DNA from 3 places in the Planococcus antarcticus DSM 14505 genome. Region 2 is predicted to be linked to each of the others. Evidence: predicted binding sites of a transcription regulator. Region 2 holds the regulator's gene; each other region holds the start of a gene.
What was found. Region 2 encodes Rex, which represses fermentation and respiration genes when NADH is low (regulators of the CRP and FNR family bind a similar motif). Its sites were predicted from a motif close to TTGTGAAATATTTCACAA; they were not measured.
Positions count from the first base shown of each region.

Region 1 (10,766 bases), 1.4 Mb from region 2:
GCTGTAACTGCAATAACCATAGATACTTCTGAATCGTATACCGGGCCGTCGGGAGTGACAATATTGACTGTAATGGTCTTCATTTTTTTCCCTCCTGGTCCCTGGTTTTAGACTTCTACGCCCATGCCTTTTGCTTTTGCAATAACATCTTCAATGCGTCCGACCAAACGGAAAGCATCTTCTGGCAAGTGGTCATATTTCCCATCAAGAATTCCTCTGAATCCTTTGATCGTTTCTTGAACAGGAACGTAAGAACCTGTTTGGCCTGTGAACTGTTCAGCAACGTGGAAGTTCTGAGAAAGGAAGTTTTGGACACGGCGTGCACGGTTAACCGTCAGCTTGTCTTCGTCACTTAACTCATCCATACCAAGGATTGCAATGATATCCTGTAATTCTCTGTAGCGCTGAAGTGTTTCTTGTACTTCCCGTGAGATTTTGTAGTGCTCTTCGCCCACGATTTCAGGTGACAATGCACGTGAAGTCGAAGCCAAAGGATCCACCGCTGGATAGATACCCATCTCAGAAAGCTTACGCTCAAGGTTCGTTGTCGCATCCAAGTGGGCGAAAGTTGTAGCCGGAGCCGGATCCGTATAGTCATCGGCTGGTACATAGATTGCTTGAATAGATGTTACTGAACCTCTGCTTGTAGTCGTGATACGTTCTTGTAATTGACCCATTTCTGTAGCTAGTGTTGGTTGGTAACCAACAGCTGATGGCATGCGGCCAAGTAATGCTGATACTTCAGATCCTGCTTGTGTGAAACGATAGATGTTATCGATGAATAGAAGAACGTCTGCGCCTTGTTCGTCACGGAAGTATTCTGCCATAGTCAAACCAGTCAAAGCAACACGCATACGTGCACCAGGCGGCTCGTTCATTTGGCCGAAGACCATTGCCGTTTTCTTGATAACGCCAGAATCGCTCATTTCAAAGTACAAGTCATTTCCTTCACGTGTACGCTCGCCAACACCTGCGAATACGGATAAACCACCGTGTTCCTGAGCGATGTTGTTGATCAATTCCTGGATAAGAACTGTTTTACCTACACCGGCACCACCGAAGAGACCGATTTTACCACCTTTGATGTAAGGAGCAAGCAAATCGACAACTTTGATACCTGTTTCAAGAATTTCAACTTCTGTGGAAAGATGCTCGAATGTAGGTGCTAAACGGTGAATCGGATCACGACGCACTGTTTCTGGAATTTCTTCCCCTAAATCGATAACTTCACCAAGCACGTTGAATACACGGCCTAATGTTGCATCTCCAACTGGAACAGAAATTGCTCTGGCTAAATCAGTTACTACTGAACCACGTTGTAATCCATCAGTGGATTCCAGCGCGATCGTGCGTACTGAATCATCACCAAGGTGAAGAGCCACTTCAAGCGTTAAAACGACTTGATCTTGACCGGGACGATCAATATTTACAGTTAGGGCATTGTAGATAGCTGGAAGTTGACCATCGGAAAACTTGATATCTACAACCGGTCCCATAACCTGAAGAACGTGTCCTGTGTTCATGCTGTTCCCTCCTGTCTTACTTTTTTAAAAACTCCCTTTGCGGGATGTTCACACTTTTTGTTGTTCAAACTTCAGCCCGTCGAATCTACATGGGCACCTCTGCATTTCTTATTGTCCAGCTCCGGTGCCCAGATTCTCGGGGTCTTAAGTCAGTCTACTCCGGAAATGAAATTTCCTGCGTATTCTGTCTTAAGCCCGTCGAATCTACATGGGCACCTCTGCACTTCTTATTCTAATGCAGCTGCTCCGCCGACAATCTCAGTAATTTCTTGTGTGATTGCCGCTTGGCGCGCACGGTTGTATTGAAGTGTCAGTCCAGTTATCAAATCAGACGCATTATCCGTCGCGCTCTTCATTGCTGTCATGGACGCAGCATGTTCACTTGCTTTGCCGTCAAGAACGGCCCCAAAGATTAAGCTCTCCGCATATTGTGGAAGCAGAACTTCCAAAATTGCTTCTGCTGAAGGATCAAACTCATAAGAAGCAGTTGATCCCGTCGGTTGAATATCCGTCAGCGGCAAAACTTTTTTCTCTGTGACTTCTTGTTGAATAGCTGAAACAAAGTGATTGTAGTACATATAAACTTCATCATATGTACCATCTGCGAACATACCAACAGCTTTGCGCGTTATTTCTTTAATATCTGAAAACGTCGGATGATCCGGAAGTGCGATTGCACTTTCAAGAATCGTCATTCCTTGCTTAGCGAAGAATTCCTTCCCTTTCCGTCCAACGCTCAAGATAACAAAGTCGTCATTGGATGTGTGCCGTTCACGGATTCGGCTCATGACAGTACGGAGAATATTACTGTTATATCCGCCTACCAGACCGCGATCCGATGTAATCACTAAATAAGCTGTTTTCTTAACAGGGCGTGCAATCATCATCGCGTTGCTAGTGTCCGAAGACCCCGCTGCGATTGATGCAACTACGTCTTGGATTTTTTCCATGTAGGGAACGAACGCTTTCGCATTTACTTCCGCACGGCTTAGTTTAGATGCAGAAACCATTTGCATGGCTTTTGTGATTTGGCTTGTTTTCTTAGTTGACGTAATTCGGCTTTTTATATCGCGTAAAGATGCCACTGGTATTTCACCACCTTATTATTTTTTCTTCATATTCGAACTCAGTATTCCCCCGCTTTAACGGGCAGTATGTCTCCCCCATTGACATGCAGGAGATTTACTGACCGTAAAAGTCCGATTGGATCAACTAGTATTCAGTAAAGTTAAAGCCCCCACTGAATACAGTTTCTCTTTACTCAGATTTTGCAAATGTGCGTTTGAATTCATTGATCGCTGCAGCAAATGCGTCGTCAGCAGGTAAACCTTGAGTTGTGCGAATAGTATCCAAAATTTCTGTGTGGTTAGAATCCAACCAGCTTGTCAATTCAGCTTCAAAGCGAGAAATGTCGTTAAGTGCGATATCGTCAAGGAATCCACGAGTCAACGCATAGAAAATAACAACTTGTTTTTCAACTTTGATTGGGTTGTTCAAGCCTTGCTTCAAGACTTCAACTGTACGTTTTCCGCGCTCAAGTTTTGCTGCAGTTGCAGCATCAAGGTCTGAGCCGAACTGAGAGAATGACTCAAGTTCGCGGAAAGCAGCCAAGTCAAGACGCAGTGTACCTGCAACTTTTTTCATTGCTTTGATCTGAGCTGAACCACCAACACGTGATACAGAAAGACCCGCATTGATTGCTGGGCGTACACCTGAGAAGAATAGATCCGATTGAAGGAAAATCTGGCCATCCGTAATCGAAATAACATTTGTTGGAATATATGCAGCGATATCGCCAGCTTGCGTTTCAACGAACGGCAATGCTGTGATTGATCCCGCTCCAAGAGTTTCGTTTAATTTTGCAGCACGTTCAAGTAAACGTGAGTGCAAGTAGAAAACGTCACCTGGATAAGCTTCACGGCCTGGTGGACGACGAAGTAACAGTGAAAGTTCACGGTAAGCAGATGCTTGTTTTGTTAAATCATCATAGACGATTAACACGTGCTTGCCTTCAAACATGAATTCCTCAGCCATTGTGATACCTGCATAAGGAGCCAAGTACAATAATGGAGCAGGTTGTGAAGCTGAAGCCGTTACAACGATTGTGTAATCAAGAGCTCCATTTTTACGGAAAGTTTCTACTACGTTACGGACAGTAGATTCTTTTTGTCCGATTGCGACATAGATACAAATCATGTCTTGGTCAGCTTGGTTTAAGATCGTATCGATTGCGACAGAAGTTTTACCTGTCTGACGGTCACCGATGATCAATTCACGCTGTCCACGACCGATTGGTACAAGTGCGTCAATCGCTTTAATACCTGTTTGAAGTGGTTCATGAACCGATTTACGGGCCATTACACCTTGTGCAGGGCTTTCAATTGGACGAGTTTTTGTTGTGTTGATTGGTCCAAGACCATCAACAGGTTGTCCAAGTGGATTTACTACACGTCCGATAAGTTCGTGTCCTACCGGTACTTCCATAATACGGCCAGTTCGACGTACTTCATCGCCTTCTTTGATGTCTGTGTAAGGGCCAAGGATAATAATACCAACGTTGTTGGCTTCCAAGTTTTGCGCCATACCAATAGCACCAGTTGAGAACTCTACAAGTTCTCCAGCCATGACATTGTCGAGGCCATGAGCGCGCGCGATACCATCACCAATAGTAATTACTGTACCAACGTCGTCAACTTTCATCTCTGATTGATAATTTTCAATCTGTTGCTTAATCAGACCGCTGATTTCTTCAGCTTTGATGCTCATGTATGTCACCCTCTCATAATTTCATAATTAACTCATTAATTGACGTTGCAGACGAGACAATTTCGTGCTCACGCTGCTGTCGTAAATGCGATTTCCGATTTGAAGACGCAATCCGCCGATTAACGATGGATCGATGATGTTTTCAATTCGCAAAGATTGTTTACCAATTTTCCCAGCAAATACTGAAGAAATAGATGCGCGTTCGTCTTCTGTCAAAGGACGTATAGAGTAAACTTTTGCATCTTCAATTCCTTGTGCATTATTGGATAAAGCGACGAACTCATCAGCTAAAGAACCAATTTCGTTCATCCGTTTGCGTTCTGCCATCAATTGAAGTGTATTTACCACAAATGGGTTCGCTTCTTTAAACACTTCATTGATCAAGTTTGTTCGTTTGTCAGCTGAAAGTTTTGGAGAAATAAGTAAATCGTAAAATTCGGGAGTCAGTTCAAAGACTTTTTTCACTTCACGCAAATCATGTTCTACATCCAAAGACGATCCGTGCTTTTGAGCAACTTGGAACAATGCTAGAGCGTAGCGTTCTGCAACTTGACTCACTGAACTTCGCCTGCCTTCGCAATCGTTTCGTTAATCAACTGGCGGTTGTCTTCCTCAGAGATTTCTTTTTCAAGCACTTTCGTAGCAGCGAGCATTGACAATGCCACAACTTCTTCACGAACAGCCGAAATCGCTTTATCTCTTTCGTTAGCAATTTCCTGAACTGCAGCATCTTTCATGCGACCAGATTCAGCGCGTGCTGTTGTAATGATTTCCTCACGCGAAACTTCGCCGTGCTTTTTAGCGTTTTCAACAATTTCTTGTGCTTGCGTACGCGCATCTTTAAGAAGGCTGCGCTGCTCTTCAAGCAACTTATGTGATTCTAGACGGCTGTTTTCAGCAGTTTCGATTTCACTCTTGATTAAATCTTCACGCTGCTGCATTATGCCCATCAAAGGACCCCATGCGAATTTCTTCAAAAGCACCATTAGTAAAATGAAGATAACAAGTGTAACGAGAATGTCTCCAATATTCAAAAACTCCCCGGTTGCACCGAGTACGAGGTGATCAAAAAACACGATTGTTTCACTCCCTTCAAGAGCCTAAAATACAATTTCTTCTATAAGTAAGATCTTTATCTGTTGTAAGATGAATTTTCAAAAGCAAAATGGTTCATACAAGTTTAAATGGCGAAAACCATATCGAAGCATCCCCACCATTTAACTTTTTTGTATAAAAAACCTATTGGTTCATAACGATGAACGCGATAACTACAGCGATGATTGGCAATGCCTCAACCAATGCAACACCGATGAACATTGTTGTTTGTAGAACGCCGCGTGCTTCTGGCTGGCGTGCGATACCTTCAACTGTTTTTGAAACAATAAGACCGTTACCAATACCTGCACCTAGTGCTGCTAAACCTACTGCGATTGCTGCTGCTAATAAACCTAATGAACCTGTCATTGTAATGTGTCCTCCTCAGGATAGTTGTTTTTTTGTTTGCTCGATGAGCAGTTTATACTCAATGGTCGTCGGCAACTTTATGCGATAAATAGACCATCGTCAACATAACGAAAATAAACGCTTGGATTGCCCCGATAAAAATCGAGAACCCTTGCCATAACATCATTGGCAATATGCCTGCTGCAAATCCGAAAATACTTGCTGATGCGAGGCCTGCCAACAAAGTCAACAGGATTTCCCCCGCATAGATGTTACCGTAAAGACGCAGACCGAGTGTCAGCGTATTTGCGAATTCCTCAATGACTTTCAAAGGGAATAGGAATGGCATCGGCTTGATGTAGCCTGCTGAATATCCTTTGAGCCCTTTGAGCTTGATGCCATAATAATGACTCAAGATAAGTACCATTGCGGCCAATGTCATCGCTACCGTTGGATCTGCTGTCGGTGATTTCCACCAAAGGTCTCCTTCGACAACTATTGCAAATGGAAGACCTAACATGTTCGAAACAAAAATGAACATAATTAGCGTGATTCCAAGAACATGGAATCGGCCACCATCTCTCCAGTCCATATTGCTGTTGATTATCCCTTTCACGAAATCCATGATCCATTCCATGAAGTTCTGCATGCCCGTCGGTTTGAGCTGCAAATTCCGTGTAGCGATAAAAGCAATAAGGAAGACGATAAGAGCGGCTACAAGTAGCATCATAACGTTTGATAGATTGAACCAGATCCCGAACACCTTGAGCATAGGAGCGCCATGTTCCACGATAGTTTCACCTCTCTTTCCACATTGTTAATGGTGTTTCACGTGATAAACAATCCGCTCTGTCAATAACAGAGCATAAGGGACCATCAACCCAATTACCGTACTGACCAAGTGAATGTGCTCTGCGAATAAAATAGCAATCGCCACAGCCGCAACACCTGATGCAAACCGTAATGCCGTTCCAAGCGAACGAACTTTCGAGCCTTCAGCCACCGCACGGTCGAATTTCTCCATCCGACGAACCAGAATCCACATGTTGTAAATGCCGAACAAAGTTCCGATTATGAGACCCGCGAACACTTCTTGATAAGAGGTAAACCCCCAACCAATAACGTAGAACGCTAAGATGAAGAAAATCATCTTTTTTAGCCTGGTATAAATCTCCCGAAGTCCATCCATTTTCTACTTGTCTCCTGATTCGAATTTGCGGACAGTCTGAAGCATTGCCCAAACACCGGCAGTGATGCCTATGAATAGGCAGATGATCATGAAAAACGGGGCGGTTCCGATCTTTCTATCGAGCCACATACCTGTGAACGTACCGATGAGCACGGACCCAACAAGTTGTGATAGGATGGCGCTATAAATTGCCATCGCTTGCAAGGGACTTTTTGTTGGGCGCATGATACCCCCCTCGAACTTCGTTGATTTGACATTACACCCTCAAAAAGAGCAGTCGCATCAGGCTTCTAAGACCACATAATCTATGTAAGAAAACCTTCTCATGCATACCCTTTGTAAGCATACAATAGGGGTAAAATCATGTCAATTAGTAGAAGTGAAAAACTTCACAAGCGATTTCCCTCCGACATATAGTCGACAAACTTTAACAAGAAAAGTGAAATCGGCTATTTTAGCTCCGACGGGCTTAAGGCAGAATGGCGAAGCGGCGTTCTTCGCCGCACAGCCAGGCTGACTTAAGACCCCGAGGAGCTAGCCGATGTAACTAGACAACTTGAAAAGTGAAATTTACCATCTACTCTTCTACAACTTCGAAAAATAAGTGTGCAGAGCTTCGACGATCCGGGCAGATGCTTTACCGTCTCCGTATGGATTAGATGCTTGGGACATCGCTTTGTAGGCTGCTTCATCCGTCAACAATTCCTTAGCCATGCCGTAAATCGTCTCTTCGTCTGTTCCCGCAAGCTTTAGGGTTCCTGCACTGATGCCTTCAGGGCGCTCAGTCGTATCACGCAAGACCAGCACTGGCTTGCCAAGTGAAGGCGCTTCCTCCTGTATTCCACCTGAATCAGTCAGAATAAAGAACGAACGAGCCGCAAAGTTATGGAAATCTAGAACTTCCAGCGGTTCAATCAAATGGATACGCGGATCACGGCCCAATACTTCATCCGCTACTTCACGTACTGCTGGATTCATATGTACCGGGTAAACTACTTGAATATCGTCATGCTCTTCGATTAAGCGTTTGATGGCACGGAACATATTACGCATCGGCTGCCCTAAATTTTCACGGCGATGTGCCGTCAAAAGAATCATACGATCCGTACCGATTTTCTCCAAAATTGGATGCGAATACGTTTCACGCACCGTTGTCTGCAGTGCATCGATTGCTGTATTTCCTGTAATATAAATTGTTTCTTCTTTTTTGTTTTCGTCGAGCAGATTTTGAGCTGATTTTTCAGTTGGTGAAAAATGAATATCCGCCATGACCCCCGTCAATTGACGGTTCATTTCTTCAGGATACGGCGAGTATTTATTGTGCGTACGCAAGCCCGCTTCCACATGTCCAATGGCAACTTGGTTATAAAAGGCGGCAAGACTAGCAGCGAAAGTTGTCGTTGTATCACCATGCACCAAGACGATGTCCGGTTTGGCTTCTTTCATGACTGTATCAAGACCTTCCATCGCGCGCATCGTTACATCGGTCAAAGTCTGGCGATCTTTCATAATGTTCAGATCGAAATCAGGCGTGATTTGGAATGTCTCCAGCACTTGGTCCAGCATTTCCCGGTGTTGCGCAGTCACCGTTACCAATGGTTCGATGGTGTCTGGATGTTTTTGAAGTTCTAAAACAAGCGGCGCCATTTTAATGGCTTCAGGCCGCGTACCAAATATCGTCATTACTTTCCATTTTTTCGTCAAGCTGATTTACCTCGCTCTCTTATTTTGTTCCGAATAATCGGTCCCCAGCATCCCCAAGACCTGGTACAATGTATCCTTTTTCATTCAATTTCTCATCTAATGCTGCAATATAGATATCCACATCGGGATGTGCTTTTTGAAGAGCTTCCACACCTTCTGGAGCAGCAATGATACACATAAAACGAATTTTTGTAGCACCACGTTTTTTCATAGAGTTGACTGCTTCGATTGCAGATCCGCCTGTAGCAAGCATAGGATCAACAACAATGAAGTCCCGCTCCTGTACATCGGATGGCAGTTTTAAATAATACTCGACCGGCTGAAGCGTAACTGGATCACGGTATAAACCGATGTGTCCGACTTTAGCGGCTGGAATCAATTTTAAAATTCCATCGACCATCCCAATGCCTGCACGTAAAATCGGCACAACGCCCAATTTTTTCCCGGCAAGGACTTTCGATTTCGCCAATTGAACCGGCGTCTCCACTTCGATTTCCTCTAGAGGCAAATCGCGCGTGATTTCAAATGCCATCAATGTAGCAATTTCATCAACTAATTCGCGAAACTCTTTTGTGCCTGTAGACTTGTCACGGATGTATGTCAGTTTATGCTGAATCAGTGGATGATCAAAAACGTATACTTTTCCCACGGCCAATCTCTCCTTTTCAAATATTATCTTAAATAGTATAACAGAAAATCCATGACCCAAGTTGTCAGATCCCGCTTTGGCATTATTCAGTTATTTTCACCTATAGTTTATTTCTCCAAAGAAAAAAATCGGGAAGTATTTCCCCGATTTTTTTCTTTAGCTCCTTAAAACCGAAGCGATATCCACTGCATGGTCGTGCAGCTGCTGTAGAAAAAACAGACCAAGCGCCATGTAAAAGTAACAGTATTACAAAAAAACCCTCGGATTTTCTTATAATAAATTAGCGTCATTAAGGGGCATCGGCTTGTAGAACAAATACCCTTGCCCCACTTTGCAGCCGAGAGCCAACAATGTCTGTCGATCCCTTTCTGTTTCTATCCCTTCTGCTACTGCACGCACATTTAAGTTTTCCGCAAGCTGGATAATGGTTCGGATAATTGCTAATGTTCCCGGCTCATTCATATTCGAAATAAATGAGCGGTCAATTTTCAGTTCTTCGACAGGCAACTTCTGCAGGTAGCTAAGTGATGAGTAGCCTGTCCCAAAATCATCAATTGACGTCGTAAAGCCGCAATGTTTCAAGTGCTTGAAAACTTTATTGGCCGTCTCGATATCGACAAAGCCAATCCGCTCAGTAATTTCCAATTGGATCCATTGCGGATCAATGCCATACTCCGCAGTCTTATCCATCAGATGTGGAACAAACGAATGATGGAAAAAATGATCTGCTGATATATTGATCGCTACTTGGCGAAGTTCCAAGCCTTGATCTTTTCTTTTTTTCTGCCATTTCAGTACATGCTGCAAGACATTCTGCTCCAATAGACGAATCTTGCCGTTTTTTTCAGCTGCTGGAATAAAGACATCCGGTGGAATGATACCAAGATCGGGTGAAGTCCAACGAGCAAGCGCTTCAAAGCTTAAAATCTTGCCCGTTGCTAAATCGACTTTTGGCTGCAGATGAACACCAACTTCGTTGCGTCTAAGCGCTGCGCTCAATTCGTTGGCCACACGCAGATCTTTCATCATGAACTCGTCATGTTCACTCTCAAAATAACAGATAGATTCGCCTGTCCGGAGCTTTGCTTGAGACAGCGCACTGTCTGCACAGCGAATCAATTCTTCTGAATCCTCCTGGTGAGGTGTCACAATCGCTACTCCCATTTTTAAAGTCAGGAATAATTCCAAATCTCCGACAACGATCGGTTCAACCAATCCATGCAGTAAATGCTCTAAATATTCCGGAATTTTCGTGAAAGGCGTCATGCTGTACATTGCCAATGTCGAATCTGAAAACCGAGCAATCAAGCCCTCCGAAGAATTTTGTGACAGCATCAACCGTTTACCAATTTCACTTATAATTGTATCCCCTGAGCTATGGCCGTATTGATCAACTACTGTGACGTATTCATCTGTTGAAATAAAGGCGACAAAGCCTTCTCGTTTTTCCTTGAGCAATTCAATGATTTCATTTCTGAAATAATTTCGATTT
Region 1 covers NZ_CP016534.2:2,956,015-2,966,780, forward strand. The annotation lists gene BBH88_RS14515 (F0F1 ATP synthase subunit epsilon) at 1-83, opposite strand, end outside; gene atpD (F0F1 ATP synthase subunit beta) at 108-1,523, opposite strand; gene atpG (ATP synthase F1 subunit gamma) at 1,751-2,608, opposite strand; gene atpA (F0F1 ATP synthase subunit alpha) at 2,781-4,289, opposite strand; gene BBH88_RS14535 (F0F1 ATP synthase subunit delta) at 4,317-4,847, opposite strand; gene atpF (F0F1 ATP synthase subunit B) at 4,844-5,365, opposite strand; gene atpE (F0F1 ATP synthase subunit C) at 5,529-5,753, opposite strand; gene atpB (F0F1 ATP synthase subunit A) at 5,812-6,522, opposite strand; gene BBH88_RS14555 (ATP synthase subunit I) at 6,550-6,921, opposite strand; gene BBH88_RS14560 (AtpZ/AtpI family protein) at 6,925-7,146, opposite strand; gene wecB (non-hydrolyzing UDP-N-acetylglucosamine 2-epimerase) at 7,507-8,625, opposite strand; gene upp (uracil phosphoribosyltransferase) at 8,645-9,274, opposite strand; gene BBH88_RS14575 (EAL domain-containing protein) at 9,545-10,766, opposite strand, start outside.
Region 1: BBH88_RS14560 (AtpZ/AtpI family protein) is a predicted target of Rex. The motif match lies at 7,299-7,316, and genes of this name have one in related genera.

Region 2 (10,766 bases):
ATATATTGTGTGCTTGAAAGTGGAAAACTATGTGGGCAACTTTTATTCGGGCTGTGGACAATGTGGAAAAGTCTGTTGATAGTTGATTAGACAAGCGAAGGATTGTGGAGAAATCTGTGGAAATAAATATTTTGCGAATTCCTATTGACCTATATATAGCCATAAAAAAACCGGCTATAAAATAGCCGGATAAAATCAAATATTTTCAATTTTTTCCTGGAGTTCAAGCCATTGGGTCATCGTTTCTTCGTGACTTGCTTTCAGTCTTTCCAATTGATTTTGGAGCGGCAATACCCGCTCGTGGTCCTGGAAGATTTCTGGTTCGCACAATTGCTCTTCGATTTCGACAATTTGCTGATCTAGCTTCTCCATGTCCTGTTCAACTTCTTCCGACTGGCGGATGAGCTGGCGTTCCAGCTTTTTGGCCTCTTTATCAATCTGCGAAGTGGATACGGCTGCAGCTGTTTTTACTTCGGCAACTATACCAGCTTCATCAAGAGCTTTCAATTCAGCGATTTCCAGCTTTTTCTCTATATAATAATCATAGTCACCCAAGTATTCGGTCGTGCCATCCCGTGTAAGTTCAACGACTTTCGAAGCGATCCGGTTCATAAAATAGCGATCATGCGATACAAAAAGCAAGGTACCCGGATAATCCAATAAGGCATTTTCGAGCACTTCCTTACTGTCGAGGTCCAAATGGTTGGTTGGCTCATCAAGTAGTAGGACATTAGCTTTTTGCATCATGAGTTTTGCCAGTGCAACACGTGCCTTCTCACCGCCAGATAATGTAGAGACGGGTTTCAGCACATCATCGCCGGTAAACAGAAAACGCCCTAGGATGCCGCGTATGTCTTTCTCGTTGATAAGAGGGTAATCGTCCCATAATTCGTTTAGTACCAGCTTATTGCCTTTTAAATTGGCCTGCTCTTGGTCGTAGTAGCCAAACTGAATACCGGTTCCGTAATGGACGTCGCCTTCGAGCGGTTTCAGTTCTTTTATGAGAGTTTTCAGCAAAGTCGATTTGCCGACGCCGTTTGGACCGACCAGCGCTAGGCTTTCCTGTCGGTACAGCTTCAGTGAAATATTCTCAGAAACCGGCTTATTGCTATAGCCGATTTCCAATGACTGAACGTTCAAGACGTCATTGCCACTCTGCTTGCCGATAGTGAAGCCGAAGCTGGCTGATTTTTCACTGCCATCCGGGGCTTCCATCCAATCGGTTTTCTGTAGGGTCTTTCTGCGGCTTTGCGCCATTTTGGTCGTTGAAGCCCGTGCCAGGTTGCGCTGGACGTAATCTTCGAGCTTGGCTTTCTCACCCTGCTGTTTCTCGAACTGCTTTTGATCCAATTCGTATTGCTTAGCTTTTTCATCCAGGTAGCGGCTGTAATTGCCGTTATATTTTTTAACGCGATGACGGGAAACTTCGTAAACCAACGTCACGACCTGGTCGAGGAAATAGCGGTCATGGGAAACAATCAGTAACGCACCTGGATAATTCTTCAAGTAGTTTTCCAACCAGCTTAGGGTTTCGATATCCAAGTGGTTGGTCGGTTCATCGAGAATTAACAGCTGCGGCTTGCTGAGCAAATGCTTGGCAAGCATCAAGCGCGTTTTCTGGCCACCGGATAAAGACGTCACTTTCTTACCGAAGTCCTCCGGATAGAATTTCATGCCGTGCAGGATGGCTCTTGTATCCGCTTCATACTGATAGCCGCCCGCATCCTTGAAATCATGCTGCAACAAGTCGTACTCTTTCATAACTTTATCGTTTTCTGCGGGGTTATTGTATATGTCAGGTTCGGCCATCTGTGCTTCCAGCAGGCGAAGTTTTGCCTCCTGTTCACGGAAATGATGGAAAATCGTCATCATTTCATCCCAAACAGTGGCTTCTGATTCCAAATTGCTCTGCTGTTCCAGATAGCCGATTGTCAAATCTTTCGGCATGCTGATATCTCCGTTGTCATAGGACATTTCACCGGCTATGATTTTCAGTAACGTGGATTTTCCCGCGCCGTTGCGGCCTACCAATGCTACGCGGTCACGGTGCTGGACTTCCAATTTGACGCCTGACAGAATCTCTTCCGCACCAAATGATTTATGGACTTGATTTACTTGCAAGACAATCATGTAGGTCACCTCTATTCTCTTTAAGTGTAGCTGATGGGGCGCTTGTTCGCAATTGGACAAGCCTTTACATATCAAGGCTCCTAATGTAAGATGAAAGCGATTTGACAACACCTCAGGAGGATGCAAGCGTATGTTACACGAGACATCTAAAATTCCGCAAGCCACGACTAAAAGGCTGCCGTTGTATTACCGTTTTCTTCAAAATTTTGCGAACGCTGGACAGATACGGATTTCCTCGCAAGAATTGAGTGAAGCGATGAAAATTGATTCGGCCACTATCCGTCGCGATTTTTCACATTTGGGCGCGCTTGGCAAAAAAGGATATGGCTATGACGTTAAGGAGCTGCTGCTGTTTTTTCGAAAGACCCTCGATCAGGACGAAGCTACAAATGTGGCACTAATCGGCGTCGGAGGATTGGGCAGTGCATTTCTAAAATATAATTTCCACCGAAACCACAATACGAAAATTATTGTGGCATTTGACTCGAACAGTCCGGTAGAAGGCGAAAAAATCAGCGAGATCGATACGTATCATCCAGACAAAATCGAAGAGAAAATCAAAGAGTACGGCGTAGAGTTGGTCATTTTGACTGTGCCGTCACGATCGGCACAGGAAGTGACAGACCGCTTGGCAAAGACTGATATCAAGGGGATTTTGAATTTTACGCCCGTGCGTATTTCGGTGCCCGATCATATTCGTGTCCAGACCATCGATTTGTCGGTAGAATTGCAGACCTTGATTTACCAGATTAAGCAGCATTGACTTAAAACCTTCACATTTTCAAGCTCTTTCCAAATAGCCAAACGCGCTCGAATGATGTAGAATAAAGCCATAATACAGGAGGTGCCACGTATGCCAGGTCCAATGAGTATAATCATAATCGGTGTTGTTGCTTTGATTGTTTTCGGTCCGAAAAAGTTGCCGGAACTTGGAAAAGCGTTTGGTTCGTCTTTGCGTGAGTTCAAAAATGCTACAAAAGGACTTGTGGACGATGACGACGATAAAGTAGATTTGAAAAAGAAAGATGAGCAAAAGGAAATACGTTAGGATGTTTGTCCGATGACCGAAAAAGATATGACGTTAGTTGAACATATAGTTGAATTGAGAAAACGGCTGACCATTCTAGTCGTTTTCTTTATATTGGCGCTTATTGTCAGCTTTTTTCTTTCCCAGCCGCTGATCCAGTATCTGCAATATACGGAAGAAGCGAAAAATCTTACCTTAAACGCATTTAAAATTACCGATCCACTGAAAATCTTTATGCAAGTAACGATGATTTTAGCGTTGATCATCACGTCCCCTTTAATCATGTATCAGTTTTGGGCGTTCATCAGCCCAGGTCTTCTCGATAAGGAGCGGAGAGCGACATTAAGCTATATTCCGTTTTCCCTACTGTTGTTTTTGGGGGGGATTGCGTTTGCATATTTGATCCTGTTTCCTTACGTCATCGGATTTATGTTGAACATCTCTGATAATATGGATATACAGGAAACCATCGGTATCAATGAGTATTTCCAGTTTCTGTTCCAGATCACGTTGCCGTTCGGTTTGATTTTTCAGCTGCCGGTACTGATGCTGTTTCTAACGAGGCTCGGCATTATTACGCCGATGCTGATGACGAAGTACCGCAAGTTTTCATATCTCGGATTAGTAATCGTTGCGGCGTTTATTACCCCGCCGGACATCGTCTCGCATATGATTGTGACCTTGCCGTTGATCATACTATACGAGTTTAGTGTCATCATCGCCAAAATTGGCTACCGCAAGTTCCTGAAAGCGGAGCAGCAGCAAATCATCGAAGAGCAGCAACAGCCATAGAACAACAAAAAGCCTTTTCCCGAATTGATTCGGGGAGAGGCTTTTTGATTGTCCAGATTCCGACGGTCAAATTCTCAGGACATAAGCCAAATGCAGTGCCTAGCTTTGACAGGCACTTCTACGTTTCGCGCGAAGTGGCAAAGAACGCGCTTCGCCGTTTCGTCTTATGTCTGTCGAATCTGAGCGGCCGTTTCCGCTTTTCCTACTGTAGGTTTTCCATTTGTTTTTGGAACTCCAAAATTTTATCCATATTGAGCTGAATGAGCATCACATAACCATTCAAACAGATATGGGCGATGATGGGTGTGATAATACGCTTGGTTTTTTGGTAAAGGAACGCCAAGATCAACCCGGTGGTGAAATACAGCAGCAAGTGCGTAAAGTCGAAATGAATCAAAGCGAACACTAAGGCACTGATGGCTGTCGCGAAAAAGAAGTTGGTGGTTTGGTTAAGCGAACCGAACAGCACGCGGCGGAAAACCAATTCTTCAAGAATCGGGCCAAATAATACGATGGAAACGATAGCGAGCGGAACAGCTTCAGCGATATTCACTAATGAAGCTGTGTTTTCAGAACCGGGTTCAATGCCAAGAAGATTCATTTCAATTAAAGCGGCGATCGATTGCCCAATTAATAAGAGCAAGAAGCCGAGAAAGCCCCAGACAATAGACATCAGTAAAGAAGATTTTGTGCCTTTCCAAATATCAAAAAAGCGTTTGTCTCGGAAAATGACGAGCAGCGTAATGATAAAACCAATGCCCATCGTCAGGAAAATCAGCCAGCCTGAAGTGGCGGCAGCGGCTGCATCGCGGTCCATACCCTGCCCCTGAAAGTAACTCAAGGTAGGCGCGATAAACAAAATCGGTGAAAGCTGTGCGGCAATGAAAATCAATAACACATACAGCGGTGTTTTTTTGCCTTTGAATTTTGGACGATAGCCGGTATCTTTTTTGGCTTTTGGTTTGGACGGACTGCCATTTTTTAAAAAGTTGTCTATGAAAGTTTTTCGTTTGGTGGGCATGATGTAATTCCTTTCACTTTTAAGCTCCTTCCATTGTAGAGCTTTCCGAGAATAACCGCAAAGAAATCAAAATCATGATGGTTCCTGCTTGCAAAAGACAGAAGATTTTATTAAACTTGTTAATGGGTTAGCACTCAGAGGTTGAGAGTGCTAAGCGAGAACATGTAGATAATTTGAGGAGGGTGTTTCAATTGTTAAGACCACTAGGAGATCGTGTAATTATTGAGCTCATCGAAGCGGAAGAAAAAACGTCAAGCGGTATAGTCTTACCGGGATCCGCACAAGAAAAACCGCAGGAGGGCCATGTGATCGCTGTAGGAAATGGACTTATCCGTGAAAACGGGCAGCGCACAGAATTGGACGTGCAAGCTGGCGACCGCGTCATCTTCTCGAAATACGCAGGATCTGAATTAAAATATGAAGGCAAAGAATATTTGATTTTACGTGAAAACGACATATTAGCAGTTTTAGGCTAAAATAAACCAACGACACAGGAGGAAGCTAAACATGGCAAAGGATATTAAGTTCAGCGAAGATGCACGCAGTTTAATGCTGAAAGGCGTAGATAAATTAGCAGATGCAGTAAAAGTGACACTTGGGCCAAAAGGGCGCAACGTAGTTCTTGAGAAAAAATTTGGTTCACCGTTGATCACGAATGATGGTGTGACGATCGCGAAAGAAATCGAACTTGAAAATGCTTTTGAAAACATGGGCGCGAAACTTGTTGCGGAAGTTGCTTCTAAAACAAACGACATTGCCGGTGACGGTACAACGACAGCTACGGTTCTTGCGCAGGCAATGATCCGTGAAGGCTTGAAGAACGTTACAGCTGGCGCGAATCCAGTAGGCATACGTCGCGGAATCGAATTGGCCGTTGAAAATGCGCTTGAGGAACTAAAAGCTATTTCTAAGCCAATCGAAGGCAAAGAATCAATTGCACAAGTTGCAGCGATTTCGTCTGGTGACGAAGAAGTAGGTAAACTGATTGCTGAAGCAATGGAGCGTGTCGGCAACGACGGCGTTATCACGTTAGAAGAGTCACGTGGCTTTACGACTGAGCTTGATGTAGTCGAAGGCATGCAGTTTGACCGCGGATACCAGTCACCATACATGGTAACGGATTCAGATAAAATGGAAGCAGTTCTTGAGAACCCATTCATCTTGGTTACTGACAAAAAAATCGGCAACATCCAGGAAATCCTGCCAATCCTTGAGCAAGTCGTTCAGCAAAGCAAACCCTTGTTGATCGTTGCTGAAGATGTTGAAGGCGAAGCGTTGGCAACATTGGTTGTCAATAAATTGCGCGGCACGTTTAATGCAGTAGCTGTTAAGGCTCCAGGCTTTGGTGACCGTCGTAAAGCTATGCTCGAGGATATTGCTACATTGACGGGCGCAGAAGTGATTACAGAAGACCTTGGACTTGAATTGAAATCAACGAATATCGCTCAGCTTGGACGCGCATCAAAAGTGGTTGTTTCGAAAGAAAACACAACCATCGTAGAAGGCGCCGGCGATCAGAAGAACATCATCGCACGCGTTACCCAAATCCGCAGCCAGCTGGAAGAAACAACTTCTGAGTTCGACAAAGAGAAACTGCAAGAACGTTTAGCGAAATTGGCTGGCGGCGTTGCCGTGATCAAAGTCGGAGCAGCAACTGAAACGGAGTTGAAAGAACGTAAACTTCGCATTGAAGATGCCTTGAACTCGACTCGCGCAGCTGTAGAAGAAGGAATTGTTGCCGGCGGTGGTACAGCATTGATTAACGTCTACAACAAAGTGGCTGAACTTCTTGAAACACAAGAAGGCGACGTAGCAACTGGCGTCAACATCGTGCTTCGTGCACTAGAAGAGCCAGTTCGTCAAATCGCAACAAACGCAGGCCTTGAAGGATCCATCATCGTTCACCGTCTGAAAACTGAAGAAGTCGGTATCGGCTACAACGCCGCTAACGGCCAATGGGTCAACATGGTGGACGCAGGTATCGTCGATCCAACCAAAGTTACTCGTTCAGCATTACAAAACGCAGCATCTGTTGCAGCCATGTTCTTGACGACTGAAGCAGTCGTAGCAGACTTGCCTGAACCAGCAGGACAAGGTGGCGGCATGCCTGATATGGGCGGCATGGGCGGCATGATGTAATAACGTCGAAAAGTGTTGATTTGACGACATTATAAGCGTTTTTATTTTAAAATGTTCATTTTTTTGCTCATGTTTCATTAAATAAGATTATCTGAGAGGTCTTTCATTAAGTCTAATAACTTAATGAAAGACCTCTTTTTTACGTTTATTGTCATGTGTTCATAAATCGGAAAGCGAGAGTTTATGTCGCTATGGCCAGCATTAGGAAATAAACATTTAAAATACGAATATTTTATACTCATTGAGTTGGAGCGATTAAAAAATGTTTTGAATACTCTAGAAGCATAGGATTCAATATTTTTTTATTTTCTAAAATCACTATCGCAATCATGAAACTTGACATATAGCTTATTAGTTATAAGTATAGTGTAATAAGAGACTAATCTATTAAAGGTATTGGAGGGTGAAAAAATGAATGAGTTTATTGAGTTTAGAAATCATGTTTATGATAATGAAAGTAAATATATTTATCCTCTCCAATTTTTAGATGATTACATAAATAAAAGTAAGACTATAAATTCCAGAGAACGAGTAGTAATAAAGCAAATTCGAACAATAAAGCAAATAGAGCGGAAAAAGAAACTAGGCGAAAAAGAAATAGATGAATTATACTCATTTTTGGGAGAGGATTCATATACAGACCGATTTATAGTTGATACTCTTTTAAAATTATTCAATGATGATATAAAGCAGATAGTAGAGAAAAAAACAAAAGACTTACTATCACAACAACAGTATGACAGTCAAAAGCTATATCATGTTTTAGATATTTGTATTGAATGTGATATCGATATTTTAAGTGATCATGATATCTTATTTATGCTTCAGAAATACAAACTAGATTTAGATATAATTTCTATCTTAATGGACTATATGGATAGTTTTAAAAGACAGGGGTTTAAAGATCATATATACAAATTATTGACCTTAGATTACCCTGATAATATAAAAATCCAGGTATTAAATTTATTAGGAAATTTGTATTCAATAGAAACCGTTGATCAATCATTTGTGAAGAAGAATATAATAAATGAGAAAAACAACGTGTTTTATGATAGTTATATCAACTTTCTCAATACAGATTTTAAATTTGAAAAGCAAGGTACTTCAATTTTGCAGTCAATGTTTTATGGAGATTTTGAAGATAGCGGGAAAGGAAATAATGGAGGGTTAGCAGTATTATTAAAAGGTTTGGGTGAAGAGATATCAAAAGACAGTAGTGTGTCTTATGTATTTACTATTACCATAACTCAAGAATTAAATAAGCCGTTTATCAGATTTTATGGAGATAAACATGTATTTATTAGGTTGCCAATATATTTAGATCAGTCTGTAGTATCAGACAAGTTTATAAAAAGAGAATTATTTATAAAAAGATATATAGGTAATTTTTTAAGACAGTCAGAAATAAAGCCAGATGTTTTTCATATACGATTTTTAGATAACGCTTCTAAATCTGTTGCTCATCTATGTAAAGAATTAAATAGAAAACTTGTATTTACACTAACACCAGACCCACACAGAAATATGTTTGATGGATCCGGTCATTTAAAAGAACTTGGTTTTAAAGAGCTTATTGAAAAACTAAATAAGATAAAAATAGGTGATGAATTAATATACACAAGCGATGGAATAGTTGGTATAGGGAATGCAGATGTAAAAAAAGAACTTGAGATATATTTCCCTCAATTTAAAGATGAAAATATAAATGGAAGAATAAGAATGATAGGTGAAGGAATACAAATAGATAAATCAATGGATGTAGAGGACACAGATATCTATTCAAATCGCTTTATAGAATTAAGTGAAACAAATAAAGATTTTTTTGAAAGACCTGTAATCTTAAATGTAGGGAGACTATCTGTTTTAAAAGGACAGATCGAACTTTTAAAAGCGTGGTCAAACTCCAAGCTTTCGGAAACTCATAATCTTCTAATAATAGGAGGAGACTTAGAGAGACCAAATAAAGAAGAAGAAATGGTTATTAATTTTTTTAAGGATTACGTACAAAAGCATCCTCAATTCAAAGACAGATTCATACATAAAGGTGCCATGTCGAATTTGGATATAAGATTGCTTGAAAGGAATATTATTAAGAGAGACTTTAACTATCCTCATATATATCTTTGCTCAAGTGTAAAAGAAGAGTTTGGTATAGCTATTTTAGAAGCTATGTCCATAGGATTTCTAACCCTAGGTCCTATAAAAGGTGGAGTTAAGAGTTATATGAGAAATGGAGAAAATGGATTTTTAATCGACACCAGTAATTGGGAAACGATTGCAAAAGAAACAGAAAAACATATTTATGATACTAAAATTGATAAAGATGAATTTAAAAAAATTCAAGCTGCAGGACAAAAAACTGTAGATGAAAACTTTTCCATTAAAAAGATTTCAAATGAGTTTGTATCATTTTATTTATCTTTAAAAGGAGAAGAAAATAATGAAATATAAAAAAATATTTTTTATAAGTCCACCTTTTTATTCGCATTTTAACCCTTTGTTAGTGTTAGCAAAAAGTTTCCAAGAATATGGTGCAGAAGTGACATTTGGTTGCAGTATAGAATTTAAGGAAAAAATCTTGAAAGAAAATTTAAAGTTTTATGAAATAGATATAAGTACAAATAAAAACATTGGGAAAGGTGAAAACACAATACAACCAGATACTGAGAGAATAAGATTAGAAGAATTCTTTGAGTCGACAAAAAAAGGTGCAGTAGAAACACTTATAACTCAGTCTCACCACAGAAAGGCTGATATGCTTTATAATCCAGAAGAGCTTATAGATAAGATAAAGTTAATAGATGATTCAATAGATGTTGATCTTTATGTGGTAGATATATTATCTTACTCTGTTACTCTTAGCTTGTATTTTTTAGGTCTGCCTTTTATCACATTTTGTCCTCCTCATCCCAATACTATTCCAAAAGAAGGAAAGTATTTTAATGTACCTAAAAGCTGGCCCGAGGCTATAACTATCAAGGAAGAAGATTTGAGGATGTTAAAGCAGGTTTCGACCCAAACTCAAAGAGAATTTACTGAAGTTTTTAACAATATTATCACTGAAAATAAGTCTATTAAAAAAATTAGTAATGCTTTTAGTTTGGTCTCTGAAATAGCTGTTATCTACAATTATTTTGATTTTAACAACATTGAAAAAAATGAAGAAAAACCAAAGGAAATATTTATAGGAAATTCATTCAAAGCGGTTACATTAGATGAAGAATGGCTAGAAAAAATAGATACAAAAGAAAAGATAATAATGATAAGTTTAGGAACTTTTTTATCTAATAGAAAAGATGTACTTGAAAAACTTATCCTATTAGTCAGAGAAATTTACCCTAGTGCTCTATTAATAGTTTCTGCAGGTAGTAATGTTGAGAAATTTAAAAAATATAGCTCGCCAAATACAATAATAGAAGATTTCATACCTCAAATAGCTCTTATGCATTATGTAGACACAGTTGTATTTCATGGTGGATGTAACACGTTAACAGAAGCTATGTACTATGGAAAAGAGATGGTGATATTACCATTTTCTAGTGACCAGTTTAATATAGCATATGATGTTGAAAAGAATAAATTAGGAAGAGTGTTGGATCCAAACAACTTTAGCAAGGAAGAATTATCGAAGGCATTTAATGATATAGAAGAGAT
Region 2 covers NZ_CP016534.2:570,678-581,443, forward strand. The annotation lists gene BBH88_RS03025 (ABC-F family ATP-binding cassette domain-containing protein) at 196-2,130, opposite strand; gene BBH88_RS03030 (redox-sensing transcriptional repressor Rex) at 2,261-2,893, shown strand; gene BBH88_RS03035 (twin-arginine translocase TatA/TatE family subunit) at 2,984-3,178, shown strand; gene tatC (twin-arginine translocase subunit TatC) at 3,191-3,949, shown strand; gene BBH88_RS03045 (CPBP family intramembrane glutamic endopeptidase) at 4,152-4,970, opposite strand; gene groES (co-chaperone GroES) at 5,162-5,446, shown strand; gene groL (chaperonin GroEL) at 5,478-7,109, shown strand; gene BBH88_RS03060 (glycosyltransferase) at 7,521-9,563, shown strand; gene BBH88_RS03065 (glycosyltransferase) at 9,553-10,766, shown strand, end outside.

Region 3 (10,766 bases), 440 kb from region 2:
TGAACAAGGCCCAGTAATCCAGATAAGGCTGGCCATTATCCATTAGGATAAAGCCACCTTCAGACATGGCAAGCACCGGCGACAAAGCAGCCGGCAGCAAAAGTCCGGACAAGCCGTACATATAAATATAGCCTCTGTGGTTGATTTTAGCTCCGTACGTTGCAAACGCGTAATAGGAACCGCGAATCGCCAACAAAATCAAGGCGATACTCGCTGGTACTAATAAAGTCGTACCGTAATAAAAAGCGGTTTTCGGGAAAAACCCGATGATCCCAACAAAGAAGAAAACAAAGAAGACATTGGTCACTTCCCAAACTGGAGATAAGTAACGCTGAATAACGCCTGTTAAGATATGTTGCTTGCCGACAAAAGAGCTATAAGCATTAAAGAAGCCGGCACCGAAATCGATCGACGCCACGATGACGTATAAAAACAGAAATAACCATAAAACAGAAATCCCAATAATTTCTAGAGTCATTCTTCTTCACCGCCTTTGCCGCGTTCGCGTTCTGCTAATTCATTTTCAACCGGGTTGCGCCTATACATTCTTGTCAGAACAACAACCGTACCGATACCCAGAATAAGATATAAGCCGGCGAACAAAACAATCATCAGATCCACATTGCCGCTGGTGGTCGCTCCTTCGCTTACCTTCATATGACCTCTGAGAATCCAAGGCTGGCGTCCCACTTCCGTGAACCACCACCCGGCTTCAATAGCGATGAGCGCCAATGGTCCTCCCGCTACTATGAGCCAGCGGAACCATCTTTTTCGAATGAACGACCAGTTGCGGAAAGCAGCAACTACATAGACAAACGAGAAGAATGCCAGCCACATGCCAATGGTCACCATCGTATCGAAAAGATAATGGATCCACAGCGGCGGTATTTCATCTTCTGGGAATTCATTTAGTCCGGTAACTTCAGCAAACGGATTGCTGTGCGCCAGAATACTCAACGCGTAAGGAATTCTGATGGCATACTTGACCTCTTCGCCATCTAAAATACCAAACATAACCAAGCCTGCATTTTCTTCAGTTTCAAAATGCCATTCTGCAGCTGCCAGTTTTTCCGGCTGGTACTCTGCCAAATATTTACCTGAAAAGTCGCCGATTAAAGCTGTAGCAATAGCAAATACCAGTCCCAGCTTCATGGTTAGGAACAAAGCTTTCTTATGGTAAATATGGTTGGAACCGCCTAACATGCGAAGCGCTGCAATGGAAGCTAATACAAATGCACTGGTCATGAACGCAGTGGCCATAACGTGCGCCACTTTCGTCGGCACTGCCGGACTGAACATAGCCAGTAGCGGACTGACATTGACCATTTCACCATTCAGTATTTCAAAGCCCTGCGGCTGGTTCATAAAGGCGTTAACGATTGTAATAAAAACAGAAGATGCGGCTGCACCAAGCGCAACCGGAATAAGCAACAGAAAATGCTTCCGCTGATCTTCAAAGCGATCCCATGTATAGAGATAAATCCCCAGAAAGATGGCTTCGAAGAAAAATGCGAAAACTTCCATAAACAATGGCAGAGCAATTACATTTCCTGCCAATTGCATGAAGTTCGGCCATAGCAGCGATAACTGTAAGCCGATCGCCGTACCGGTTACAACACCTACTGCAACCGTGATAACAAATCCTCTGGCCCAACGGCGAGCCAGTAAAATATAATGTTCGTCTTTTTTCTTGATGCCTACCCATTGGGCGATCATGATCATGAGAGGGACACCTACGCCTATCGTTGCGTAAAGAATATGGAATGATAAAGTCAATAACGTTAGAATGCGACTCAGAAAAGCCGGGTCTTGAAATTCCAATCTACTCGTCTCCTTTTGTTAAAGCGTGTGATTCACTGTGACTCTTGTTCTTATTGTACATCAAACCCACTTTCCAAAACGCTTCCCAAGCCTTGTTTTTATGCCAAACTTTGAATAAGCTGTGACAGAGATAAAGCGAAAAGAATTGAAATTTTTCTCAATTTTTAGTATTCTGTAGAGAATAAAGAAAAAGGGTGAGACATCGTGAGAACAAAGCGGAAAGTATTTGCATACATCACAAGAGGCGATGAAGAAAATCGTGAATTGCTTGTATTTGAATACAAAGGTGAACCGGAAGTTGGACTGCAAGTACCAGGTGGGACGATTGAAGACGATGAGCTCTTGATCGATGCCTTATACAGAGAAGTAAAAGAAGAAACAGGATTGCCGCGCGAAGTTATCGACTTCATCGGGAAAATCCATAAGTATACGTATTATCCTGAACATCAAGACAAAGCCTACGAGCGGAATATCTTTCATTTTGAATACACGGGTAAACCGATTGAGCAGTTTGAACATACCATCAAAAGCCATGGCCGAGACAACGGTATGACATTGTTGTTCCGGTGGGAGCCCATCAAAAATCTGCCGCAACTAGCAGAAGAGCAAGACAAGGCAATCGAACTTCTTTGAGCAGCTGGCTCTGGTCGCTGCAAATAAAAAGCTGGAAAATGGAGTGATTCCATTTTCCAGCTTTTTATTTGTGATCTTTTTCGTTTACAAAATCAATCGGCACATACATTTCAATATGGCCAGCCAGGTTTTCGAATACGGCCGGTAGCACACCGCCGTATTCCCCATCCAAATTCAACAGTACCCGCTCTTGCGTGGTTACTGTAATTTTACTGGCCTTTGCATAAATCACATGGGGATCTGATAAATGCTCCCCACGCAAAGCTAAAGAAGCCACGCGAATAAACTCTGCCATATTGAGTTCTTTCAAAATCAATAAAGTAAACTTGCCGTCATTAATGCTGGCATCCGGTGCCAATCTCTCAAAGCCTCCAACCGAGTTGGTCAATCCGATCAAAAACATCATCGCACTGTCATCGAAAACCTGTCCGTCGTATTCAATCCGAACACGTGAAGATCGGATTGAAGGAATCATCTCAATGCCCTTCAAATAATAAGCCATTTGGCCAAGTACCGTTTTCAATTTACTCGGCACCTCATAGGTCAACTCTGTGAGTCTGCCTCCGCCTGCAATATTGATAAAATAGCGATCATCGTTCATCAGACCGATATCTACGGGGACAGAATTCCCTTTTAGGATAATATCGACCGCTTTCGTAATATCACGCGGAATGTGAACAGCACGGGCAAAGTCATTGGTCGTCCCCATCGGGATTAGGCCAACTTTAGGGCGATCTTCAAATTTAGCGATTCCCGAAACAACTTCATTTAATGTACCGTCTCCACCGACAGCTATCACTAAATCGAACTTTCGCTCAACAGCAAACGACGCTGCCTGAATGGCATCGCCTTCACAAGTGGTCGCATGACAGGATGTTTCGTAGCCGGCCTTCTCCATTTTCTCCAAAACTTCGGGCAGGTGTTTCCGGAACAACTCTCGGCCCGAAGTTGGATTGTAAATAATACGTGCACGTTTCATGGGATTCAGCCTTTCTGGACTTTCTGTAAAGGACATCTCGGCAGTTGCCAGAGCTTTCCTTATGGATAAGCATGCTCTCTATTTTAACGCTTTTTCAAATGCCTGGCGCAAATCTTCGTAAACAATTTGCCAAAAATCATTATTATAGACAAAACCGTCCGAAATTTCACCAATAACCGTTTTCATGTGAAGCTCGTATTGCGGATCGTCCTTCTCGGGAAGCATCAATTTTTTATCATCGACAAACTTCTGCACTTTAGGTGCTCTTGGACCCCAGTCACCAAGGACATTGCCGTCTTCTGAAAGGATGATGTATTTTGGAATTGAACGCCCGCTGTTCGTCAAGTAACGATCCATTAATTCGAGGTTTTCATCCCGGTATACGCAATGAACCTCTAAATCAGCCGCATCAGTGATTTTTCGCAGGATGGCATTGTTCATCATGGCATCTCCGCACCAATCTTCGGTGATAACTAAAATATGGGGTTTTTTATCTTTCAACAAGGCCATAAACTCCGGATCTTCTGGAAGTTCAAACTTTTCGTAGATGCTGTAGGACTTTTGCTGGTTCGACTCCATTTGAGCCATATAACTTTCCAAGGTAATGCCTGTTTCAAAATACTGCTGCTCGGTCATCATACGATCACGTCTCCTTTTTCCTACTTTATCGCTATATTAGTCTTCTAACTCTTCAAGCAGCAGTTTTACTCGCTTAAAAACAGTTAGATTCACATACAGCCAATGATTAATCGAACACATTCCATTGCCCAAATTTGTCTTTATTACCAGTTTACTGTTGTGCAGCAAAGTCTTCAAGGCTAAGATTCAGAAACGGTTACTTGTAGCAGCGTGTAGGGAACAAATGACTATCGTTTTAAAGACGACTCCAGTCTAAACTTAGTTCCCACTATGTGGTTCTAGCTACACTGCTAACTACTTACATAACTATCAATACAGTTTGACTGCCTTATTTATCAAAAATCTCTTAAAGATCGTCGCGCCCACGGACTAAGCGGAGCCGAAAGACAAGTGGGCTTTGCTTTTGGCGCGAGCTAGGTCGGTGCATTTTAAAACTTCAACACGCCTTCACTACAGCTCATAAAAAAGGATGGCCCATAACGGGCCATCCTTTCGTCTATTTAAAAATCTTCTTATCTCTTTGCAATCTCATCAAGAAGGATTTTGTTGAGCAATGGCGGATTTGCCTGCCCTTTTGTTTGCTTCATGATTTGCCCGACAAGGAAACCGATTGCGCGGTCTTTGCCGTTTTTGAAGTCTTCAATCGATCGTGGGTTGTTGTCGAGTGCTGCTGCGACAAATTCACGCAATGTGTTTTCATCCGAGATCTGAACAAGCCCTTTTGCTTTGACGATATCGTTCGCGTCGCCGCCTTTTTCAATCAATTCCTTGAATACTTTCTTAGCGATTTTAGACGAAATTGTGCCGTCAGAAATCAGCTTGATCATGCCAGCCAAACCTTCAGGTGTCAATTTTGTTTCTTCCAGCTCTTTTTGCTCAGCATTCAGATAAGCGGATACTTCACCCATCAACCAGTTGGAAGCTAGTTTGGCGTCAGCACCAGCAATTACCGTCGCTTCAAAGAAGTCGGAAATTGGTTTTGCGAGTGTTAAAACCATGGCGTCGTAGGAAGACATGCCAAGCTCTGAAACATAGCGAGCTTTCCGAGCATCCGGCAATTCAGGAATTTCAGATCGAACACGTTCAAGCCAAGCATCATCAATGACAATGTCGACTAAATCTGGCTCTGGGAAGTAACGGTAATCGTCAGATCCTTCTTTAATGCGCATCAACAAAGTTTTTCCTGTCGATTCGTCGTAGCGGCGTGTCTCTTGCTCGATGGTCCCACCTGACAAGAGAACTTGTTCCTGACGAACTTGTTCGTGCTCGATACCTTTACGAACAAAGTTGAATGAATTCAAGTTTTTCAATTCCGTTTTCGTACCGAATTGGTCTTGACCGAATGGACGAAGCGAGATGTTCGCGTCGCAACGCAATGACCCTTCTTCCATACGTACGTCTGAAACGCCTGTGTATTGAATAATCGCTTTGATTTTTTCAAGATAAGCATACGCTTCATCAGCTGTACGAATATCTGGCTCCGAAACGATTTCGATCAATGGCGTTCCTTGACGGTTATAGTCAACTAGCGAATAACCTTTATCCGTATGCGTCAATTTCCCTGCATCTTCTTCCATATGAAGACGTGTAATACCGATGCGTTTTTTCTCGCCTTTTATCTCGATTTCAATCCAGCCATGTTCGCCGATTGGTTGATCAAATTGTGAAATCTGATAAGCTTTCGGATTGTCTGGATAGAAATAGTTTTTGCGATCAAATTTCGTATGGCGCGTAATTTCACAGTTTAACGCTAGCGCCGCTCTCATTGCCCAGTCCACTGCAGTTTTATTAACTACTGGCAAAACACCAGGATAGCCAAGGTCAATAACGTTAGTATTGGTATTCGGTTCCGCACCAAAGTGAGCCGGTGCTGGGGAAAACATTTTCGATTCTGTTTTTAATTCAACGTGGACTTCAAGCCCGATGATTGTTTCGAAATTCATTGTGCTGCTCCCTCCCATGTTTGAGGAGTTTTTTTATGGAAATCGGTTGCTTGTTCAAAAACGTCAGCCACACGATATACCGTTTCTTCGTCAAAATATTTCCCGATAATTTGCAAGCCAAGCGGTAATCCATTGTTAAATCCACATGGAATTGAAATAGCTGGTACACCGGCTAAGTTTACTGGAATCGTTAAAATATCATTGGCATACATCGTCAATGGATCATCAATGATCTCACCGATCTTGAATGCCGGTGTTGGCGTCGTTGGGCCAATGATGACATCGTATTTTTCAAAAGCATCGTCAAAATCCTTTTTGATCAATGTACGAACTTTTTGAGCTTTTTTGTAGTAAGCATCGTAATAGCCAGAGCTAAGTGCATATGTGCCAAGCATGATCCGGCGCTTGACTTCATCACCGAATCCTTCTGAGCGGGTATTCATATAAAATTCAAGAAGGCTTCCGGCTTTCTCGGTACGGTAGCCATAACGAATGCCATCAAAACGAGAAAGATTAGAAGATGCTTCAGAAGAAGCCAATAAATAATAAGTGGCTAATGCATATTTCGAATGAGGAAGTGAAATTTCTTCACAAATTGCGCCTCTTTCTTCAAGTACTTTTAATGCCTCAAGAACCGCTTCTTTTGCCGCTTCTCCGACACCTTCAGCAAAATACTCTTTTGGAACACCGATACGCAGCCCTGTAATGTCACCAGTCAATGCCGCAGTGAAATCTGGAACTTCGACATTAGCAGAAGTTGAATCTTTATCGTCGTATCCTGAAATGGAATTTAACAATAAGGCGTTGTCTTTTACAGTTCTAGTGATTGGTCCGATTTGATCTAATGAAGAAGCGTAAGCGATCAAACCAAAACGGGATACTCGTCCATAAGTAGGCTTCATGCCGACCACACCACAAAAAGCGGCTGGTTGACGAATAGATCCACCCGTATCTGAACCTAGCGAGAAAGGTACTTGTCCTGACGCCACTGCAGCAGCAGAGCCACCTGAAGAACCACCTGGAACGGTTTCAAGATTCCATGGGTTTTTTGTTTTTTTGTAGTAGGAATTTTCATTAGAAGAACCCATTGCGAATTCGTCCATATTCAATTTCCCGACTGTTACCATTCCAGCTGCTTTTAATTTTTCTACAACTGTCGCATTATAAACTGGGTTAAACCCTTCTAAAATACGGCTAGAAGCAGTTGTCACAAGACCTTCTGTGACGATATTATCTTTTACTCCGATTGGTAAACCAAATAATGGTCCGCGTTCAGCAAAAGGCACTCTATCCATTTCTGCAGCAAGTTGTGTTGCACGTTCTTTGTTTAACGCAAGAAATGCATCCACTTCCGGCTCAAGAGCTTCGATGCGGTCAAATGCTTTTTCAGTCATTTCGGCAATTGTTGTTTCCTTTGTATGTATCATTTCTTGCAATTGTGCAGCTGTTTTTTCTACCAATGACATCTATAGTTCCTCCTTCCGACTATTCTAAAATTGTTGGGACTTTTACTTGTCCGCCTTCGTGCTCTTTTACATTTTTCAAAACTAGTTCGCGGTCCAATCCTGGGGTGGATTTATCTTCGCGTAATACGTTGACCATCTGCAGTACATGAGTAGTCGGTTCAACATTTTCTGTATCCAGTTCATTCAGCAATTCCATTGCATTCGTAATTGCTTCTAATTGATCTGCAAAATGTTCAGCTTCTTCATCAGTAATTGCCAATCTCGCCAAATGAGCGACTTCGATCACTTCTTCTTTAGTCATTTTCGCCATTTTTCTACACCTCCGAATTCAGTAAACATACGCTATATCATAACATTTTTCTAAAAAAATGAATAGGAACAGCACATGGCCGTCCCTGTTTTAACGCAAATTATTCATAAATGTGAACAAACGGCTCTGTTTCTCCTGCTTCTCGTAATACTAGTGCTTCAGGTCCGTTAGTGGAAGTCACACTGACTTCCACTAACACATTTTCAGGGAAATGTTCGACAACCAGTCCGGTTACATATTGCGTGAAACCGATCACTTCAGCTGCTCCGTAGAACTGGATGGGAATTTCAATTTTCAGTTCTTTTAATTCATTGTCCTGATAAAATCCTGTTCCGATAACACTGGTGAAATTGGAAAAATAGATCTCGACATCCTGTTTAAAATTACGGAATGCTGTATCGATGTCCCGGTAACGTTCATCCGCACCCGCAGTCGGAAACAGCACATAGGTTTCGTTAACTGCCGTCCAATTCGCTACAGCCTGATCTCCGCCGGGAGCGGCACCAGATGAAAAGTAAATGCCTGGCACCATTGCATTGCGGGAATTCTGTTTAAACAGCCCTACGACAATCGGTATATCTCCCAAGCCTTCTTTCTCTCGCAAGCGTTTGACGATCTCGCCGGCCATACGTTTGCCTTCTTTTTCAATCTGTTCCTGAGGAATCTCCTCTTCGTAAGAAATCCCATCTTCAGAACTGTAGTAAACTGAATTCAACGCCAAGCCAACCGAGATTCCACCGAGTCTTATCGTATCTTCATTGGTCTTCACCAAATAATTCTGTTCAATGACATGTGCCAGTATTTCCGCAGGCGGGCGTTCGCCCGCTTTTTTTTGTTCTGCGGTGCGATCATCTGCCGCGTTCAATCCCGCCGGATTATCTTTACTGGTCCGTTGCAGCCACGAAGTCACATCTTCATCAGTGATTTTCTGGCCTTCTTGGAAATAATAATCATCAGGTGAAAATTGCTTTTGCGACAATCGCAACAAGCCTTTTTCTGTCTCGGTAATATCATAGCGTGAGTTCAGACGATTGACGATTTTTCCCCGTGTAGCACTTTCTTTATATGGCAGAAGTGTACGGTAAAACTGATCATCCAATTGCATGCTAGGAATCATTGCCGTCTCTACTTCTTCTTCCTCATTTACCACTTCCGTTTCCTCATCAGCCCCGGAAGGAACACACCCCGTTAACAGTAGCAAGCTGATTGGAATCCACCATATGCGTTTCATGTTAAAATCCCCTTATTTATTCAATTCCTCAACGAGACGCGCTTCGTCCCATATGTCTACCTTCAGTTCACGTGCTTTGTCGAGCTTGGAACCCGCTTCTTCCCCAGCAATCAACAAGTCAGTTTTTTTGCTGACGCTGCCTGAGAGTTTGCCGCCAAGCGCTTCGATTTGCACGCTTGCTTCCTGGCGGGTCAATTGTTCCAACTTACCTGTCAACACAATTTTTTTGCCTGCGAATGCGTTGGCCCCGGCCTCCACTCGGACTCGTGTACCTGTATATGTTAAATTGACGCCAGCCTCACGCAAACGTTCCATCAATGTCCGAACTTCTTCGTTATCGAAATAAGTGACGACGGAATCGGCCATTTTTTCACCAATTTCATGAATTTCAACTAACTCTTCTTTCGTCGCTTCCATCAGCCGCTCCATTGAACCGAAATGCTCGGATAAAATCCGCGCCCCTCTTTCGCCTACATGACGTATGCCCAGACCGAACAGTAATTTCTCCATCGAATTGCTTCTAGAATCTTCGATTGCCGCAATTAAATTAGAAGCAGATTTGTCGCCCATACGATCCAGTTCCAGCAATTGTTCTTTGTTCAACTTATAAATATCGGAAATATCCTTTATCAAATCTTCCCGGTATAACTGCTCGATCACTTTTTCCCCAAGCCCGTCAATATTCATGGCATTACGAGATACAAAATGAATTAGGCCTTCTGTAATTTGGGCAGGACATTGTGGATTGACGCAGCGAAGTGCCACTTCCCCTTCTATGCGGTTTAGCTCACTGTCGCAGGCCGGACAATTTTTCGGCATTTCGAAAGGAAGTTCGTCACCTGTGCGTTGTTCAACAATCACCGAAACCACTTCCGGAATAATGTCTCCGGCTTTTCGGATAATGACTTTATCGCCGATTCGGATGTCTTTTTCTTTAATTAAATCTTCGTTGTGCAAAGAAGCCCGTTGGACGGTCGTCCCTGCAACAGATACTGGATCCAGTATGGCGGTGGGTGTCACAACTCCGGTCCGTCCGACACTCAACTCAATGTCACGAACGGTCGTCATGACTTCTTCTGCAGGAAATTTATAAGCAGTTGCCCATTTTGGACTTTTCGCCGTAAACCCGAGATCTTGCTGGTGAAGAAAGCGATTGACTTTGATAACGATGCCGTCAATTTCGTAGGATAGTTTGGTCCGGTTTTCTGTCCACTTTTCAATATAGGCTAATACTTCTTCAACGCTTTTTGCGACATGGCGTTCCTGATTGGTTTTAAACCCAAGCCCTGCCAAATAACTTAGCGACTCATTGTGCTCAGACAAGCCATAGGTCTCTCCATCGCCACCAATTCCGTAAATAAAAACATCTAAGTTACGACTCGCTGCAACTTTTGGATCTAACTGGCGAAGCGATCCAGCCGCAGCGTTCCGCGGATTAGCAAATAACTCTTCGCCTCGCTCACCACGCTGTTCGTTCAAGACATGAAAGGATTTTTTCGGCATGAAGACTTCGCCACGCACTTCAAGCGTTACTGGTTGCTCTAATTTTAGCGGGATAGCGCGAATAGTCCGCAGGTTAACGGTAATGTCTTCACCGATACGGCCGTCTCCGCGCGTTGCTCCTTTAACGAATTTACCGTCTTCATAGAGAAGTGATACTGCAAGGCCATCAATTTTTAACTCGCAGACATATTCGATTTCATCACCTGCACCGCTGCGCACCCGTTTATCGAATTCAAGAAGA
Region 3 covers NZ_CP016534.2:1,012,137-1,022,902, reverse strand. The annotation lists gene BBH88_RS05030 (cytochrome d ubiquinol oxidase subunit II) at 1-478, opposite strand, end outside; gene BBH88_RS05025 (cytochrome ubiquinol oxidase subunit I) at 475-1,821, opposite strand; gene BBH88_RS05020 (NUDIX hydrolase) at 2,026-2,454, shown strand; gene BBH88_RS05015 (diacylglycerol kinase) at 2,519-3,433, opposite strand; gene BBH88_RS05010 (thioredoxin family protein) at 3,512-4,072, opposite strand; gene gatB (Asp-tRNA(Asn)/Glu-tRNA(Gln) amidotransferase subunit GatB) at 4,585-6,015, opposite strand; gene gatA (Asp-tRNA(Asn)/Glu-tRNA(Gln) amidotransferase subunit GatA) at 6,012-7,481, opposite strand; gene gatC (Asp-tRNA(Asn)/Glu-tRNA(Gln) amidotransferase subunit GatC) at 7,501-7,791, opposite strand; gene BBH88_RS04990 (CamS family sex pheromone protein) at 7,892-9,022, opposite strand; gene ligA (NAD-dependent DNA ligase LigA) at 9,035-10,766, opposite strand, start outside.
Region 3: BBH88_RS05025 (cytochrome ubiquinol oxidase subunit I) is a predicted target of Rex. The motif match lies at 1,965-1,982, and genes of this name have one in related genera.